2 regions of the Mesorhizobium sp. CA7 genome follow, and region 2 is predicted to be linked to the other one. Evidence: predicted binding sites of a transcription regulator. Region 2 holds the regulator's gene; the other holds the start of a gene.
What was found. Region 2 encodes LexA, which represses DNA repair genes until DNA is damaged. Its sites were predicted from a motif close to TGTTCNNNNTGTGTTCNG; they were not measured.
Positions count from the first base shown of each region.

Region 1: the regulator LexA is predicted to act here: its motif matches at 5,214-5,231, upstream of LB552_RS23455 (ATP-dependent helicase).

Region 1 covers NZ_JAIUHH010000016.1:120,372-128,102, reverse strand. The annotation lists gene LB552_RS23475 (GGDEF domain-containing protein) at 291-1,076, shown strand; gene LB552_RS23470 (hypothetical protein) at 1,126-1,503, opposite strand; gene LB552_RS23465 (sterol desaturase family protein) at 1,744-2,559, shown strand; gene LB552_RS23460 (DUF982 domain-containing protein) at 2,623-2,925, opposite strand; gene LB552_RS23455 (ATP-dependent helicase) at 3,107-5,188, opposite strand; gene LB552_RS23450 (hypothetical protein) at 5,335-5,502, opposite strand; gene LB552_RS23445 (hypothetical protein) at 5,637-5,819, shown strand; gene LB552_RS23440 (LysR substrate-binding domain-containing protein) at 6,073-7,041, opposite strand; gene LB552_RS23435 (hypothetical protein) at 7,153-7,731, shown strand, end outside.
Region 2 covers NZ_JAIUHH010000001.1:106,532-114,262, reverse strand. The annotation lists gene gltX (glutamate--tRNA ligase) at 1-915, opposite strand, end outside; gene LB552_RS00490 (ComEC/Rec2 family competence protein) at 1,174-3,483, shown strand; gene lexA (transcriptional repressor LexA) at 3,519-4,253, opposite strand; gene kynU (kynureninase) at 4,686-5,933, shown strand; gene LB552_RS00475 (alpha/beta hydrolase) at 5,981-6,811, shown strand; gene glp (gephyrin-like molybdotransferase Glp) at 6,860-7,731, opposite strand, start outside.

The DNA.
Region 1 (7,731 bases), on a different contig from region 2:
TCGACCGGTTGCAGCGGGGCAATACCATGCAGCCAACGGCCAACCGGGAGCATCGGACCGGCCGTGAGGCTCCGCGGCACGCCTGCCGCATTGCCGGCTGCGGCCGGCGGTGCCTGACGAGGCCTCCGATCAGTCGGAGAGCCTTCCGCATCCGTGGTGGGCTTTCTGATTGCCTACCACGGCAGGCGGTGCCGACGGCGTATTAACCACACTTGCATTGAAGCTAATATGTTAGGACTTCTTTTGCGCTCGCGCTCCACAATAAGCGTGTTGCAGTGGGAGCAAAGGGCATGCGCATCGATTTGTCCCCGACAAGTTGGGGCAGGGTCGTGGTGGTCACCGCCGCCGGTACCGCCTTTTTCATTGCCGCCGCTTTCTTCGTCGATTCCTTCAATTTCCCCTCGCTGTCGCCGCAGGCGCTGCTTTGGGCGCAACTCACGGACCTTTTCCTGCCGCTTGTCCTTGGCGGCTCCTTCCTGTTCTTCCTGATGTGGAAGATGCGCCAGCTGGCCATCACGCAGAAGGAACTCGGCGTCATTGCCGCGACCGACAGCCTGACGGCGGTCTTCAATCGCGGTGCCTTCTCGATGCTGGTCGAAGCCTATCTCGAGCGGGCGCGCGACCAAACGGTCGCCGACACCGGCGCGCTGCTGATCGTCGATGCGGATCACTTCAAATCGATCAACGACCGCCTCGGTCACGATTGCGGCGACCAGGCGCTGAGGTTGATCGCCGCGACGATCAAGGGGCAACTGCACGGCGCCGACATTGTCGGACGCATCGGCGGCGAGGAATTCGCGGTCTTCCTGCCCGGCGCCGACGCCGCACGCTCCTTTCTGGTCGCCGAATCCATCAGGCGCCGCATCCGCGAGGCCGAGTTTGCGCCCGGCGGGCGGCCTTGGCCGCTTTCCGTGAGCATCGGCGGCACCGCCTTCAGCGGCCCGACCACCTACCATGACATGTTCCAGGTCGCCGACCGCCATCTCTACAAGGCCAAGTCCAATGGCCGCGACCAGGTGAGCTTCGAGATTCCGCGCGGCGGGCCGGCGGGCGATGCCGCCGGCACGGTCCACTGAATCCGAGGACAACGGTGCCTGCGGTTGAGCAGCGGCCTCTGCTGGCGGATCAACTGGCGCTCGACATCGAGATAGGCCTGATCGGGCCCGCCGCGGTCGGGGTCGACCCCGGCTGATGCACCACCGCCATCAGCATGCCGTGTTCGGCGAGCAGGTTCAGCCACTTCAGCGCTTCCCATTTAGGCGTCGCGCCGCCGCGGCCCGTGAGGCTGCGATTGATGTAGCCGGGATAGGAAAGCAGGCGCTTGCCCGCCGAGGCGCCGCAGGTGCCGATCCTGACCGCCTTGCCGTCGGCGGTGACCCAGGCATAGACGGCTTCGCCGAGTTCGCAGGCCTTCGGATCGGTTATCGTCACTCGGATCGACGACTTGTCCCGGCCAAGCCGCATTTCGGCCGCCGGCTTGAAACGCTCGCGATCGAGAAACATCCGCCCTCCCGATGCATGTCGCCGGAAGTGTGCAACAGTTCCGGGACAACAACATGCATCAAAACAAAGACTTAAAGCGCGTCCGCAACTGACATTGTGAACGGCAACCGTCCGTGTGGTGTTTCACGCAGCCGTCGAAAGTTTTCACGCGATTTCGCAGCGCCGCGTATGCCAGCAACGGTCCGTTCATTCTTTGGCGGCTAGTGTCGGAGACTGGCCTCAGCCGATCCGCGAGCGACCGTGTTCGATCTCATCGACTACAAGGCGGTGCTGGTCATCGCCCTCATCTTCATTCCGCTCGAGCAGCTCCTGCCGCTGCATGCCGAGCAATCGGCCACGCGCCGGCATTGGCTGAACGACGTCTTCTATCTGCTCTTCAACGGCATCGTCATCAAGTTCGGCCTGTTGCTGGTGATCGGCGCTGCGATGCTGGTGGTCCCGCGCGTCGTTCCCGAGGCGCTTTCGGCCGCCGTCCGGTCGCAGCCTTTATGGCTGCAGACGATCGAGGCTCTGCTCATCGCCGATATAGGCTTCTACTTTGCCCATCGCGCCTTTCACGCGGTGCCGTTCCTGTGGCGTTTTCACGCCATCCATCACTCGATCGAGGAGATGGACTGGCTGGCCGGCCACCGCGTGCATCCGGTGGATCAGATCCTGACCAAGTCGGCTTCGTTCCTGCCGCTCTTCGCCCTGGGTTTTTCCGGCGAAGCGGTTCTCATCTATGTGCTGATCTATCACTGGCAGTCGGTGTTCATCCACTCCAACACCCGCATCAAGTTCGGGCCGCTGAGATGGCTGATTGCCTCGCCGCAGTTTCATCACTGGCACCATGCCAACGAACGCCAGGCCTATGACAAGAACTTCGCCGGACAGTTGCCCGTCCTCGATCTGATCGGCGGCACCTTGTTCATGCCGCAACATATGCCGGAAAAATACGGCATCGACGAGCCGGTGCCGCAGCTCTATCACCAGCAGCTCGTCTATCCCTTCGTGACCGCGGCCGAACCGGTCGCGCCGATTGCAGAAACGTCGCCGGCGGCCGCGAAGCCGGAATGACGGCACGGAAAAACCCGCCACTGAAGGCGGGCTTTCCGGGAGGGCGGTCTTCTGTTGTAAAATTCAGGCGGCGAAGCCGCCATAGCCGCGCGCCACCGGCTTGACCGAGACGACCGGCTGCTCCGAAGGCCACAAGACGCCTGCCGTCACCGCGAAGGTGATCAGCGCATCGCGCGCGACCTCGACCGGGATTTCTCCATTCCGCGCGGCCTCGCAGGCCTTCACCGCGGCGCCATAGCTGAGGCGGCGGCGCGACGGCGGGAACTCGGTCAGGAAATCATGCATGTCGAACAGCGAGGCGATCATGCGCTTGTGGCCGGCGCCGACGCTGAGGGCGACCGGTGTGAAGAACGTCCTGTCGTGCATTCGGACCTCGTCAGTTGGCTGCGGAGGCGGCGAGCCTCCCTGGCTGGGGAAGGACGCCACACAACGCGGCTTGCGGCGGGAGGTTCCACGCATGCCGCTGTTTTCTCAAGGATGGCGTGCCCCCCGCTGACGGAGACAAATCGGGCTCTTTGCCTTGCAGTGGCTGGAACGGCCAGGCAGCCTATTTCCACATGCCGCGCATGCGGGCGCCGAGATCGACCTTGACGCCCGGCCGCTGGCGCGGGTCGTCCTTGAGCGCGGCGCTCGCCCAGGACGACTGCTCGAAGGCCGAAAGCATCGAGGCCGGGATGAAGCGCGTGCGCGAGGCATAGACGTGGCGGTCGCCGCGCGCCGCCTGGTTGTGCGGATAAAAGCGCTGCGGCACGACGAGATGCAGGCTGTCCTTGGCCCGGGTCATCGCCACATAGAGCAGGCGCCGCTCCTCCTCGATGTCCTCCTTGGTGCCGACGCCGAGATCGGCCGGGATGCAGCCGTCAACGGTGTTGAGCACGAAGACGTTCTTCCATTCCTGGCCCTTGGCCGAATGGATGGTCGATAGGATGAGATAATCCTCGTCGCGATGCGGCGGCCCGGCCTGGTCGCTTGTGGCGTCGGGCGGGTCGAGGGTGAGCTCGGTCAGGAAGCGCTCGCGCGACGGATAGGTCGATGCGATCTGCTCAAGCTGGAGGAGATCGGCCCGGCGCGTGATCGCGTCCTCATGGATGCGCTCCAGATGCGGCTCGTACCACAGCCTGATCCGCTCGAGGTCGGCCGGCCATTTGGCGCCGGCGCGTAAGCCGCCATAGATGTCGAGGAAGACCGGCCAGTCCTGCGCCGCGCGCTGCGGCGGCCGGAACCGTGCCAGGCCCAGCGTCTCGTCCAGCGACGTCGCCATGGCGTCGACGATCTGCGAGGCGGCGGAAGGGCCGATGCCCGGCATAAGCTGCAGCACGCGAAAACCGGCGACGCGGTCGCGCGGGTTCTCGGCAAAGCGCAGCATCGCCAGCATGTCCTTGACATGCGCGGCATCGAGGAATTTCAGCCCGCCGAACTTGACGAATGGAATGTTGCGGCGCGTCAGCTCCACCTCCAGCGGCCCGCTATGGCTCGAGGTGCGGAACAGCACCGCCTGCGCCTTCAGCGCCGTGCCAGCCTCGCGCTCGGCCAGGATCGCCTGGCATACATAGTTGGCCTGCTCGGCCTCGTCGCGCACGCTGACCAGTTGCGGCTTGTGCGAGGACCGGCGCTCGGTCCATAGATTCTTGGTGAAGCGCTCGCTGGCCTCGCCGATGACCTTGTTGGCGGCGGCCAGGATCGTCTCGGTCGAGCGGTAGTTACGCTCCAGCATGATCACCGCGGCTGCTTGCACGAACTGCTTTGGGAAATCGAGGATGTTGCGCACTTCGGCAGCGCGGAAGGAATAGATCGACTGCGCATCGTCGCCCACCACGGTCAGCCCGGCGCCGTCCGGCTTCAGCGCCAGAAGGATCGAGGCCTGCAGCCGGTTGGTGTCCTGGTATTCGTCGACCAGCACATGATCGAAGCGACCGCCGAGATGCGCCGCGATCTCCGGCTCGGCCGCCATCTGCGCCCAGTAGAGTAGCAGGTCGTCGTAATCGAGCACGTTCTGCGCCTGCTTGGCCTCGACATAGGCCGCGAACAGCTCTTTCAGCTGTTCGGCCCATCCTGAGCACCAGGGGAAGGCTGAGCCAAGCACTTCTCCCAGCGGCGCCTGCGCATTCACCGCCCGTGAATAGATCTGCAGGCAGGTGCCTTTGGTGGGGAAGCGGCTTTCGGTCTTCGAGAATCCCAGCTCGTGCCGCGCAAGGTTCATCAGGTCGGCCGAATCCTCGCGGTCATGGATGGTGAAGGCCGGGTCGAGGCCGATCTGCTCGGCATAGTCGCGCAGCAGTCGCGCGCCGATGCCGTGGAAAGTGCCGGCCCAGGCGAGTGCGTCGGCGATGATTGCCGCGTCGCGCCCCAGCACCTCGCCGGCAATGCGCTCGACGCGCTTGGCCATCTCGGCCGCCGCGCGGCGCGAGAAGGTCATCAACAGGATGCGGCGCGGATCGGCGCCCTTGACGATGAGATGGGCGACGCGATGCGCCAGCGTGTTGGTCTTGCCGGAGCCGGCGCCGGCGATCACCAGCAGCGGCGCCGCCACCTTGCCGTCGCCATGCATCACCGCCAGCCGCTGCGCATCGTTCAGCCGGCCAAGATAGGCGGGCGCCTCGAAGGACGAATCACGAGCGGCGATGTTCATCGCCCATCAAGCATCGTTTCCGCTTTGTTCGCAATAATTTCCTCGGCCCGCGCGAGGGGGGGAGAGGTGGCCGCGAAGCGGCCGGAGAGGGGCTGCGCCGGCATCCACGCTTCACCGGAAGGGGCTATTCCCAATCGAAAGAGCCGCTACCGCTTCGGCTCGACCCCCATCGCCGCCGACTGGCGCCGCAAATTGCGCCTCTCGTCGCCCGGCATATCCAGCGGCGCGACGTCTCCAGGCACCTCGTCGATGATCCTCACGGCGACGCGATAGGCGGTGTAGGCAAAAAGCCCGGCAAGCAGAAGGCGGACCATAATCAGTTTCCTCGTTGCGTTCGATTGGCTCGGGATTCCAACCGGACTCGGATCGGTTGGTTCCCGCCGGTCAACGCAACCAAACCGCCACCGCCCCGTTTGCCCCTCAAAGGAGCGAACGAGAGGAGGTCGTCATGAAGAAGCTTCCTGTGCTGCTGGCTCTTGCGGCAGGGCTCGTGCTCGCCGCCTGCGACAACAGCGTGCCGCCCACCAAGGCGCCGGGCGATGAAGTCAACCAGAACCCTCAGGTCGACAAGAACCCTGTGCCGAAATCGACCACCGGCGGCGATCAGCCGGGCACGCCGCCGAAGCAATAGGGCAGGGCATATCGTCGGGCTCAAACGAAGAAGGCCGGCGCTGCTTGGGAGGAAGCTGGGTAGCGCCGGCCAAGCGGGAAATCAGGCCCGCCGCACAACACAAGATAGCTGAGTCTCCGCTTCGCGTCATGGTGCGATCGCGGTAGCCGGCTATGGAGCCACCGGAAAATCACGAAATTTTGCAGGGCCCGTCATTGCGAGGCCTCCGATGGTGCGGGATTCGCTCAAGTGAGCATCCGTGGAAGACTGGCCTTCACGCCATCGCCACGCGCCGTACCGGCACGTTGGCGATCTCGATGTCCAACTGGCGCTGCGTCAGCGCCGCCTCGGCCATGATCCACCGCTTGAACAGCTCGACCTTGCGGGCGCCGACCGCCTTGATGGGGCTGACGAAATACCAACCCGCCGTGTTGGGATGGTGGACCGCGAAGGGGGCCACCAGCCGTTCGGCGCGGATGTCGCTTGCCATATAGGCGCGGTTGGCGACGGCAAAGCCCATGCCGGCATTGGCCGCTTCGTAGGACATCATGCAGCTATCGAAATAGACGCTCCTCGTTTCGTCAAGCACGAAGCTCGCGCCGGCAAAGCCCAGCCACGACTGCCAGTTCTGCGTGCACGTGTCAGAGTGTAGCAGCGTGAAGTAGCGCAGATCCTGCGGCACCACCTTCGACAGCGGTTTGTCGCCCAGCACCTCATGGAAGAGTTTGCGGCTGCACACCGGCGTCAGGTCTTCCTTGAACAGCAGCTCCGACGTGAGACCGGGGAAATTGCCGTCGCCATAACGGATTTCGAGGTCGTATTCCGAAGTCGAGAATTCATGCGTGGCGTAAGAGGTCGACACCCGCATCTCGATGTCGGGATATTGATGCTGGAAGGCCGAAAGCCGCGGAAACAGCCAGCGCGCCGCAAAGGTCGGCAGCACGCAGATCCGCAACACATGCGCCTGCGACTGGCCGGTTGCCTCCATGCTGGCCGCCACGATCCGCTCCAGCGCCTCGCGCACGCGCGCCACATAGGTCTCGCCCTCCGGCGTCAGCGACACCGCGTTGCCGCCGCGCTCGAAGATCTTGAAGCGAAGCTGGTCCTCCAGGCTCTTGACGCGCTGACTGACGGCGGAAGCGGTGATGAACTGCTCCTCGCCGGCACGCGTGAAATTCCTGTGCCTCGCGGCGCTCTCCACGATTTTCAGCGAATTGAGATTGACCTGACTGAGCAGTCGCACGGGGTTCGACCTTAAGCTGGGCTTACGCTACCACCAGCATTCCTAAATTTACAGGGGTAGGCGTTTAAATGACTGTTAACCAAGTGTTGCCCCCATCTTGGAGAAAATAGAATGAACGCCCATACAATTCCCGAACTGCGCTGTGCAATGAGCCGCGAGGCCATCATTGGTCATGAGACCTCCTGGAAAGTGTCGGGTTTCGGCGTCGCCCAGTATCGTCACGGTTACGACCCGGCTCTGCTTGCCGCTATCGAAGAAGCGGCGCTCAAATTGAAGGCCAGCCATGCCGTGCACAAGCACCTCGACCTCACCTTCATCACTGGTGCCGACCGCTATATTCCCGAGATAAAGGAGCTCTTGCACGACAAGCTGCGCCTGGAAAGATTGTCCGACATGATGGGAACCAAGCTCGAGCCCTATCCGCTGTCGATCGTCGGCTCGACCGTCACCTTCATGAATCCAAGGGATGGCGCGGTCGAATGGCATTGCGACGGCGTTCCGGTGACGGAGCTCATTCCGCTGTCGATCAGCGATCCTCTCATCGGCGGTCATCTGGAAATCTACTGCGACGATTCCGAGACCGGCCGCTCGATTCTGGAATCCGGCCGCGAGCTGCCGCGCAACAAGATCATGCGCATCGACCACAAGATGAACTACGCCACGCTCGGTCAGTTCCTCGGTGTGCTCCAC
Region 2 (7,731 bases):
CTTGGCGAAGTCGAAGCGGGCCGCGCCCTTGTTGACGTCGCCGATGTCGAACCAGGCGATCATGTCCTTAATCGACATCACCTCGTCGTCGCCATGGCTCCAGCCGAGCCTGGCCAGATAGTTGAGCAGAGCCTCGGGCAGGTAGCCCATGGCGCGATATGCCTCGACGCCGAGCGCGCCGTGCCGCTTCGACAGCTTGGCGCCGTCGGCGCCGTGGATCAGCGGGATGTGCGACATCGATGGCACATCCCAGCCCATGGCGTTGTAGATCACCGTCTGGCGCGCGGCATTGGTCAGGTGATCGTCGCCGCGGATGATGTGGGTGACGCCCATGTCGTGATCGTCGACGACGACGGCATGCATGTAGGTCGGGACGCCATCGGAACGCAGGATGATGAAGTCGTCGAGATCCTTGTTGGGGAAGCGCACCTCGCCCTGCACGCGGTCGTTGACGATCGTCACGCCCTCGGTCGGCGCCTTGATGCGGATCGCGCCCTTGACGCCTGCCGGCGCCTCGGAGGGGCCGCGGTCGCGCCAATGGCCGTTGTAACGCGGCGGCAGGCCTTTGGCACGTGCGGCCTCGCGCATCGCCTCCAGCTCCGCCGGCGTCTCGTAGCTGTAATAGGCCTTGCCCATGCGCACGAGCTCCTCCGCCACCTCGCGGTGACGCGGCGCGCGCTCGAACTGCGAGACGGCTTCGCCATCCCAGGAGAGGCCAAGCCAGGTCAGCCCGTCGAGAATGGCGGCCGTGGCGGCTTCGGTGGAGCGCTCGCGATCGGTATCCTCGATGCGCAACAGCATCGTGCCGCCGGTGTGCTTGGCATAGAGCCAGTTGAACAGCGCCGTGCGCGCCCCGCCGATATGCAGGTAGCCTGTGGGCGAGGGGGCAAAACGGGTGACGACCTTGTCGGACATGGAACTCTCGAGGAAGCGCTGAAAAATGCATGTTTCGCGCAGACTTCCACGCGACCGGCGTTCATGTAGCATAGGCGGTCTGGGGCGCAAGGGGCAGACCCGATGGCTGGACGTGGCCGGGGCGCGGAGGAGGGCGGGGGAACGACAGCAGGCGTCAGCGAACGCCTGATGTTTGCTCATGCCGTGCCCGAAGAGGGAACGCCGCTTTCGCTTCCGGCGCCGCGTCCGCCAGCCGGGCTTCTGCCGACTGGCGGCGGCATGTTACCGCCAGCATCGCCGACAGCCAACGACGGCCGGATCCGCAGACAGCTTGGCCGCGTTTCGCTTCCTGCTCTGCGCCGAAGCGTTGCGGTCGCCGCCACCACCGAGCTCGACCGTGGCGTCGGCTTTCTGCTGGTGCCGGTGTTCCTGGCAGCCGGCGTGATCTGTTACTTCTCGCTGAGCGCCGAGCCGGACCTCTACAGGCCGCTCGCGGCGGTCGCCCTGATGGCGGTCTGCGCGGCGGTCTCGCGTTCCCGGCACAGAACGCACCTTGTCTTCATGGCGGCGTTTTTCTGCGCCTTGGGCTTTCTCGCGGCCAAGGTGGAGACCTGGCGGATGGCGACCCCGATGCTGGGTTCCGAAATCCAGACACGGCTGACGGGCCGCCTCGTCACCGCCGAGGCGATGGCCAACGGCCGTGTCCGGCTCACCATAGATCTGATATCCACGGAGCGTCCGAAGCTGCGCTACGCGCCGAACCGCATCAGGCTGTCGGCGCGCAGGATCCCGTCCGGCATGACAGCCGGGTCGATGCTGACCGGCTATGCCAAGCTGCTGCCGCCGACAGGTCCGGTCAGGCCGGACAGCTACGACTTTTCGTTCGACAGCTATTTTGCCGGCATCGGCGCCAGCGGCTTTTTCCTGGGCGATCCGAAACTTGTCGCGCCGACCCCGACTGCGGCAACGGAAGTGCCGTTTGGCGCGCGCGTGGCATCGGCCATAGAAAATGCTCGCGAGGGGATTGCCGACCACATCAGGAGCAGCATCGGGGGTTCCGAGGGCGAGATCGCGGCGGCGCTGATCGTCGGCGTTCGTGCCGGCATTCCGGAACAAATCAACGAGTCGATGCGGCGGACCGGCATCTACCACATCATTTCGATCTCCGGCCTGCACATGGCGCTGGTCGCCGGCACGATCATGGTCCTGCTACGGGGCGCCTTCGCGCTGTTTCCGGATTTCTCGTCGCGCCGGCCGGTGAAGAAATATGCCGCTGGCATCGCGCTGGCGTCGATCGCCGCCTATCTCGTGATCTCCGGCATCGTGGTGGCGGCCGAGCGAAGCTTCATCATGCTTGGCGTGATGCTGGTCGCCGTGCTTTTCGACCGCGCAGCGCTGACCATGCGCAACCTGGCGATCTCTGCCATCGCCGTCATCCTGGTCTCGCCGCATGAAGTGGTCGGCCCGAGCTTCCAGATGTCCTTCGCTGCCACCGCCGCCCTGGTCGGCGCCTATGCCGGCTTTGCCGACTATCGCGCCGGCAAAACGACCGCGCCGCCGGCAAAGCGTTCGTTTCTCGGGTTCCTATCGCGAAAACTGGCGATTGGAGCGGGTGGCGCCGCCGTGACGTCGCTCATCGCGGGCAGCGCGACATTGTTGTTTGCCATCTGGCACTTCCAGCGGGTGTCGCCGCTCAGCCTGCTGGCCAATCTGGCGGTCATGCCGATCGTCTCATTGGTCGTCATGCCGTTCGCCGTGCTGAGCGCGCTGGCCATGCCCTTCGGCTTAGACGGTCCCTTCCTCTTTGTCATGGGCAAAGGCCTGACGGCGATGATCACCATTTCGGCATGGATTTCCGAGCGCTCACCGGTCGACGCCGTCGGGCTGATCTCGATCCAGTCGGTGCTGCTGGCGACGGTCGCGCTGGTCATCGCGACCATGGCTACCACCTGGCTGAGGCTTGCCGCCGTACCTTTCGCGCTCGCTGCGCTGCTGGCCATTTCGCACGTCCGCACACCGGACGTGCTTATCTCGGAGGATGCGCATCTGGTGGCGATGCCGATCGGCGGCGGCGAGCTTGCCGTCAATCGCGAACGCTCCAACGAGTTCACCACCGACAACTGGAAACGGGCGCTGAAAGCCGAGGAGATCGTGCCCCCGGAAAGGTTCGCCAAAGATACGCTGGACATTGCCGATCCCGTCGACCTGCCGCCCGGCTCGCCCTTCTATTGCAGCGGCGATCTCTGCATCGGTCGGCATCCTTCCGGCGCGATCGTCGCGCTCGCCGAGACCCGCGACACCGCCCGGCCGGCCTGCGGCTTCGCCGACCTCATCGTCATCAACGACGCCACGGCCTATAACCCTTGCCGCGATCCGCGTGTGCTCGTCGTCACCAAGCGGCAGCTGGCGCGCGACGGCAGCGCCGCCGTTTTCTTCGATCCGCAATCGGCAACCGCGCGGCCAACCGTCCGCTACGCGGTCGTAGAACCATACCGACCCTGGCACGAGCAGCGGAAATACACGCGCGAGGCGAGGGGACTGGCGCCCTATAAGCAGCCGGAAAAACCAGCCGCCGCACCGGCCCAATAGATTGTCGTCCGGGCGAAGACGGCGAGCAGTTCTGCTCAGTAGCGGCGAATAAGTCCGACGAGCTTGCCCTGAACCTTGACCCGGTCCGGTCCGAAGATCCGGGTCTCATAGGCCGGGTTGGCGGCCTCGAGCGCGATCGAGGCACCCTTGCGGCGGAAACGCTTAAGCGTCGCCTCCTCATCGTCGACCAGCGCCACCACGATCTCGCCCGGGCTTGCGGTGTTGGCATTGCGGATGATGACGGTGTCGCCATCGAAGATGCCGGCCTCGATCATCGAGTCGCCCTTGACCTCCAACGCGTAATGCTCGCCGCCCATGATCATGTCCGGCGGCACCGAGATCGAATGCGTCTGGTGCTGGATGGCGTCAATCGGCACGCCGGCGGCGATGCGGCCCATCACCGGAATGGATACGGCCGCCGCGGCCTCGTCGTCATTGCTTGGCGTCGGAGTGCGCGATGGCGTCGTCGGCTTGACCTGGCGACTGAGATTGCCTTGGCCGCCCTGGATGACGCTCGGCGAAAACTTCTTCGCGGCATTCAGGCCAGGCGCGATTGAGTCGGGCAGGCGCAGCACTTCCAGCGCGCGCGCCCGGTTCGGCAGCCGGCGAATGAAGCCGCGTTCTTCCAGCGCCGTGATCAGCCGGTGGATGCCGGACTTGGAGGCAAGGTCGAGCGCCTCCTTCATCTCATCGAAGGATGGAGGAATCCCGCTCTCCTTCAGGCGTTCATGGATGAACATCAGGAGTTCATGTTGTTTGCGCGTCAGCATCGGCGGCCCCCACGGGTTCTGAAACCAGAATCAGAAAAACAAACCCAGAACAAACACTATCTGTTCCAGTTGTGTTCCGCAACCGTTTAAAGTTTAGTGAATTTGTTAAGGCTGCCGAAACAATGTCGTATCCGGTGACGGCCGGCTGCCCCTCGTGGGGCAGCGGCATTGATTTCGCTCGATTTTGGAGTTCCCCTTACGCTGAAATACAACCCGCCACGATCACGAAGCCGTGGTTGGGATCACGTCGGCTCTACCGTAAGCGCGTGGCACCGTGAACGAAACGAACCCAAAATGCCAACCTTGGCGAAGTTCCGATCCGCAGTCTTCGCCGTCTATGGACCAGCTAACATAGGACCAAAGGTTCTTGCCCTGTCGCCGACGGTGGTGAGACAACCCCCTTGGCCAGATCGAAATGGAGGCGGCAGCACAATGAGGGGAATTCCTGATCTCGCCGAAGTCGAGGCGATGGATGCCGCGGATCCGCTGCGCGCCATGCGCGATCGCTTCGTCTTGCCGGAAGACGTCATATACCTCGACGGCAATTCGCTGGGCGCTGCTTCGATCGACGCCTTCAGCGAGATCGAGACTGCCGCGAGGCAGGAATGGGCGCGGGATCTCATCCGCGCCTGGAACACCGCCGGCTGGTTCGATATGCCCATCGAGTTGGGTGACCAGCTAGGGCGCCTGATCGGCGCGAAACCCGGCCAGACGGTCGTTTGCGACACGACTTCGATCAATATCTACAAGGTCCTGCATGCGGCACTTGCAATGCTGCCCGAGCGTTCGGTGATCGTTGCCGAGGGCGACAGCTTTCCGACCGACCTCTACATGGCGGAAGGCGTCGCATCGACGCGGCCCGGCACGGTGCTGCGGCTCGAAGGCACCGATGCCCCGACGATTGAGGAACTGGTTGACGATCGCGTCGCGGTCATCCTGGTCAACCACGTCAACTACAAATCCGGCCGGCTGCGCGACATGGCGGCGCTCACCCGCAAGGCTCATGAAGCCGGTGCGCTGATCGTGTGGGACCTCTGCCACACGGCGGGTGCGCTGCCGGTGGATCTCGACGGCTCTAATGCCGATTTCGCCATTGGCTGCACCTACAAGTATCTCAATGGCGGGCCGGGCTCACCGGCCTTCATCTACGCCGCGAGCCGCCATCACCGCGACATTCGCCAGCCGCTCAGCGGCTGGTGGGGCCATGCCCGGCCTTTCGCGTTCGAGCAGGGCTACGCTGCGCGCACGGGCATCCGGCGGTTCCTGTGCGGAACGCAACCGGTGCTGTCGATGCGCGCGCTGAAAGGGGCGCTGGATATGTGGAACGATGTCGACATAAGGGCCGTGCGGAGAAAAAGCGTCGCGCTGACGGACCTGTTCATCCGGCTTGTCGAGGCCAGATGCGGCGGCTTCGGTCTTGAGCTGGAGAGCCCGCGCTCAGGCGCAGAACGCGGCAGCCAGGTATCGTTCGCCCATCCAAATGGCTACCAGGTGATGCGCGCCTTGATCGAGCGCGGCGTGATCGGCGATTTCCGCGCGCCATCCACCATCCGTTTCGGCTTCACGCCGCTCTATGTCGGCTACCGCGATGTCTGGGATGCGGTCGAGGTGCTGGAGGACATCCTGCGCACTGGCATCTGGCAAGACGCACGCTTTGCCGTCAAAACAACCGTTACCTGACTTTGAATCGGCGATGCCGAACAAATGACCTGATCGCGGAGACACCGTTGCTGGGACATCGTATTGTCGACTGGGATGACGCCTATGCAAATGGCGCCAATATCGCGGGCGGCGACCGCTGGCCGGCTGCGTGGGATCGGCCGGCGCGGGCGTTTCGCGAAAGGCTGCTGTCAGAGGGCAGGGCGCGGCTCGATGTTGTCTACGGCGAAGCGCCGCGCAAGCGCTTCGACCTGTTTCTCCCGTCTGCGGCGCCAAGGGGGCTCGTCGTGTTCATCCACGGCGGCTATTGGATGGAGTCGGACAAGAGCTCCTGGTCGCATCTGGCTGGAGGCGCGCTCGGCCGCGGCTTTGCCGTCGCCATGCCCTCCTACACGCTGTGCCCGCAGACCAGGATCAGCGGCATAGTCGGCGAGGCCGCGGCAGCGATCGAGAAGGCGGCGGCCATGGTCGATGGTCCGCTGATGCTGACCGGGCACTCGGCCGGCGGGCATCTCGCCAGCCGAATGGTGACCACGGTCTCACCGCTATCATCCGATGTGGCGCGGCGCATACGCCAGGTCGTTTCGATTTCAGGCCTGCACGACCTTCGGCCGCTGATGTTCACAGCGCTGAACGAGACCCTGAACATCGACGAGCCGGAAGCGCGGAGCGAAAGCCCGGCATTGTTGCGGCCTCGACAGGGAGCCTGCATCACCTGCTGGGCCGGCGGCGGCGAGCGTGCGGAATTCCTGCGCCAGAGCGCGTTGCTCGCCAACATCTGGACCGGGCTCGGCGCCTCCACCCGTTCAGTGGTCGAGCCGGACCGACATCATTTCAACATTGTCGATGGCCTCGCCGACCCGGATCATCCCCTGACCCGTACGCTGGTGGACGAATAAGGGCTACGATCGACTTCGTCGACGTATCAGGATCGACTTCGTCGACGCCTAGCGCAGCATGAGCACGCTGCATTCAGCGCCGGCTTCCGCCGCCGGCGCAAAGGGCTCGCGCACGATCAGGCCGTTGGCGTCGGCGAGCATCCGCAGCATCGAGGAGTCCTGGATTCCGAAAGGCGTCGCGACCAAGGTGCCGGCGTCCTCGCGCACGACGGCGCGCACATAGTCCTGCCTAAGGTCGTTGGCCCGCATCGCGGTGCCAAGCCGGGCCGTTCGCATATCCTGATGGTGATCGCGGCCACCGAGCCGGGCAAGCAGCGGTTTCAGGAAGAGTTGCGAGCAGACAATGCTTGCCACCGGATTGCCGGGCAGGCCGATGCAGCGGATATGGCCAAGCCGGCCAAACATCAGTGGTTTGCCGGGGCGCATGGCAATCTTCCAGAAATCGAGCTGCATGCCTTCGCCGGTCAGCACGCTATGGACGAGGTCGTGGTCGCCGACCGAGGCGCCGCCGAGCGTGACGATGACATCGGCGTCCGCCTCGACCGCTTTCCGGACCAGCGCGGCAATCGCCTCCTGGCGGTCGGCGGCGATGCCGAGATCGAGCGCGAGCGCGCCGACCGACTGGGCGGCGGCTCCAACGCCGTAGGCATTCGACGAAATGATCTGGTCGGGGCCGAGCGCGCTGCCCGGGGGCAGCAATTCATCGCCGGTGGCGATGATCGCGACCAGCGGCCGGCGCACGACGTTCAGGGCTGGGTGGTTGGCCGAGGCCGCCAGCGAAAGGGCCGCCGCATCGAGCACGCGGCCCTTTTCGAGCAGCACGTCGCCCCGGCCGAAGTCGAGCCCGCGGCGGCGCACATTGCGTCCTTCCGCGGTCGGCTCCGTCACTTCGATCCTGCCATTGCCGAGATCGCGGACGT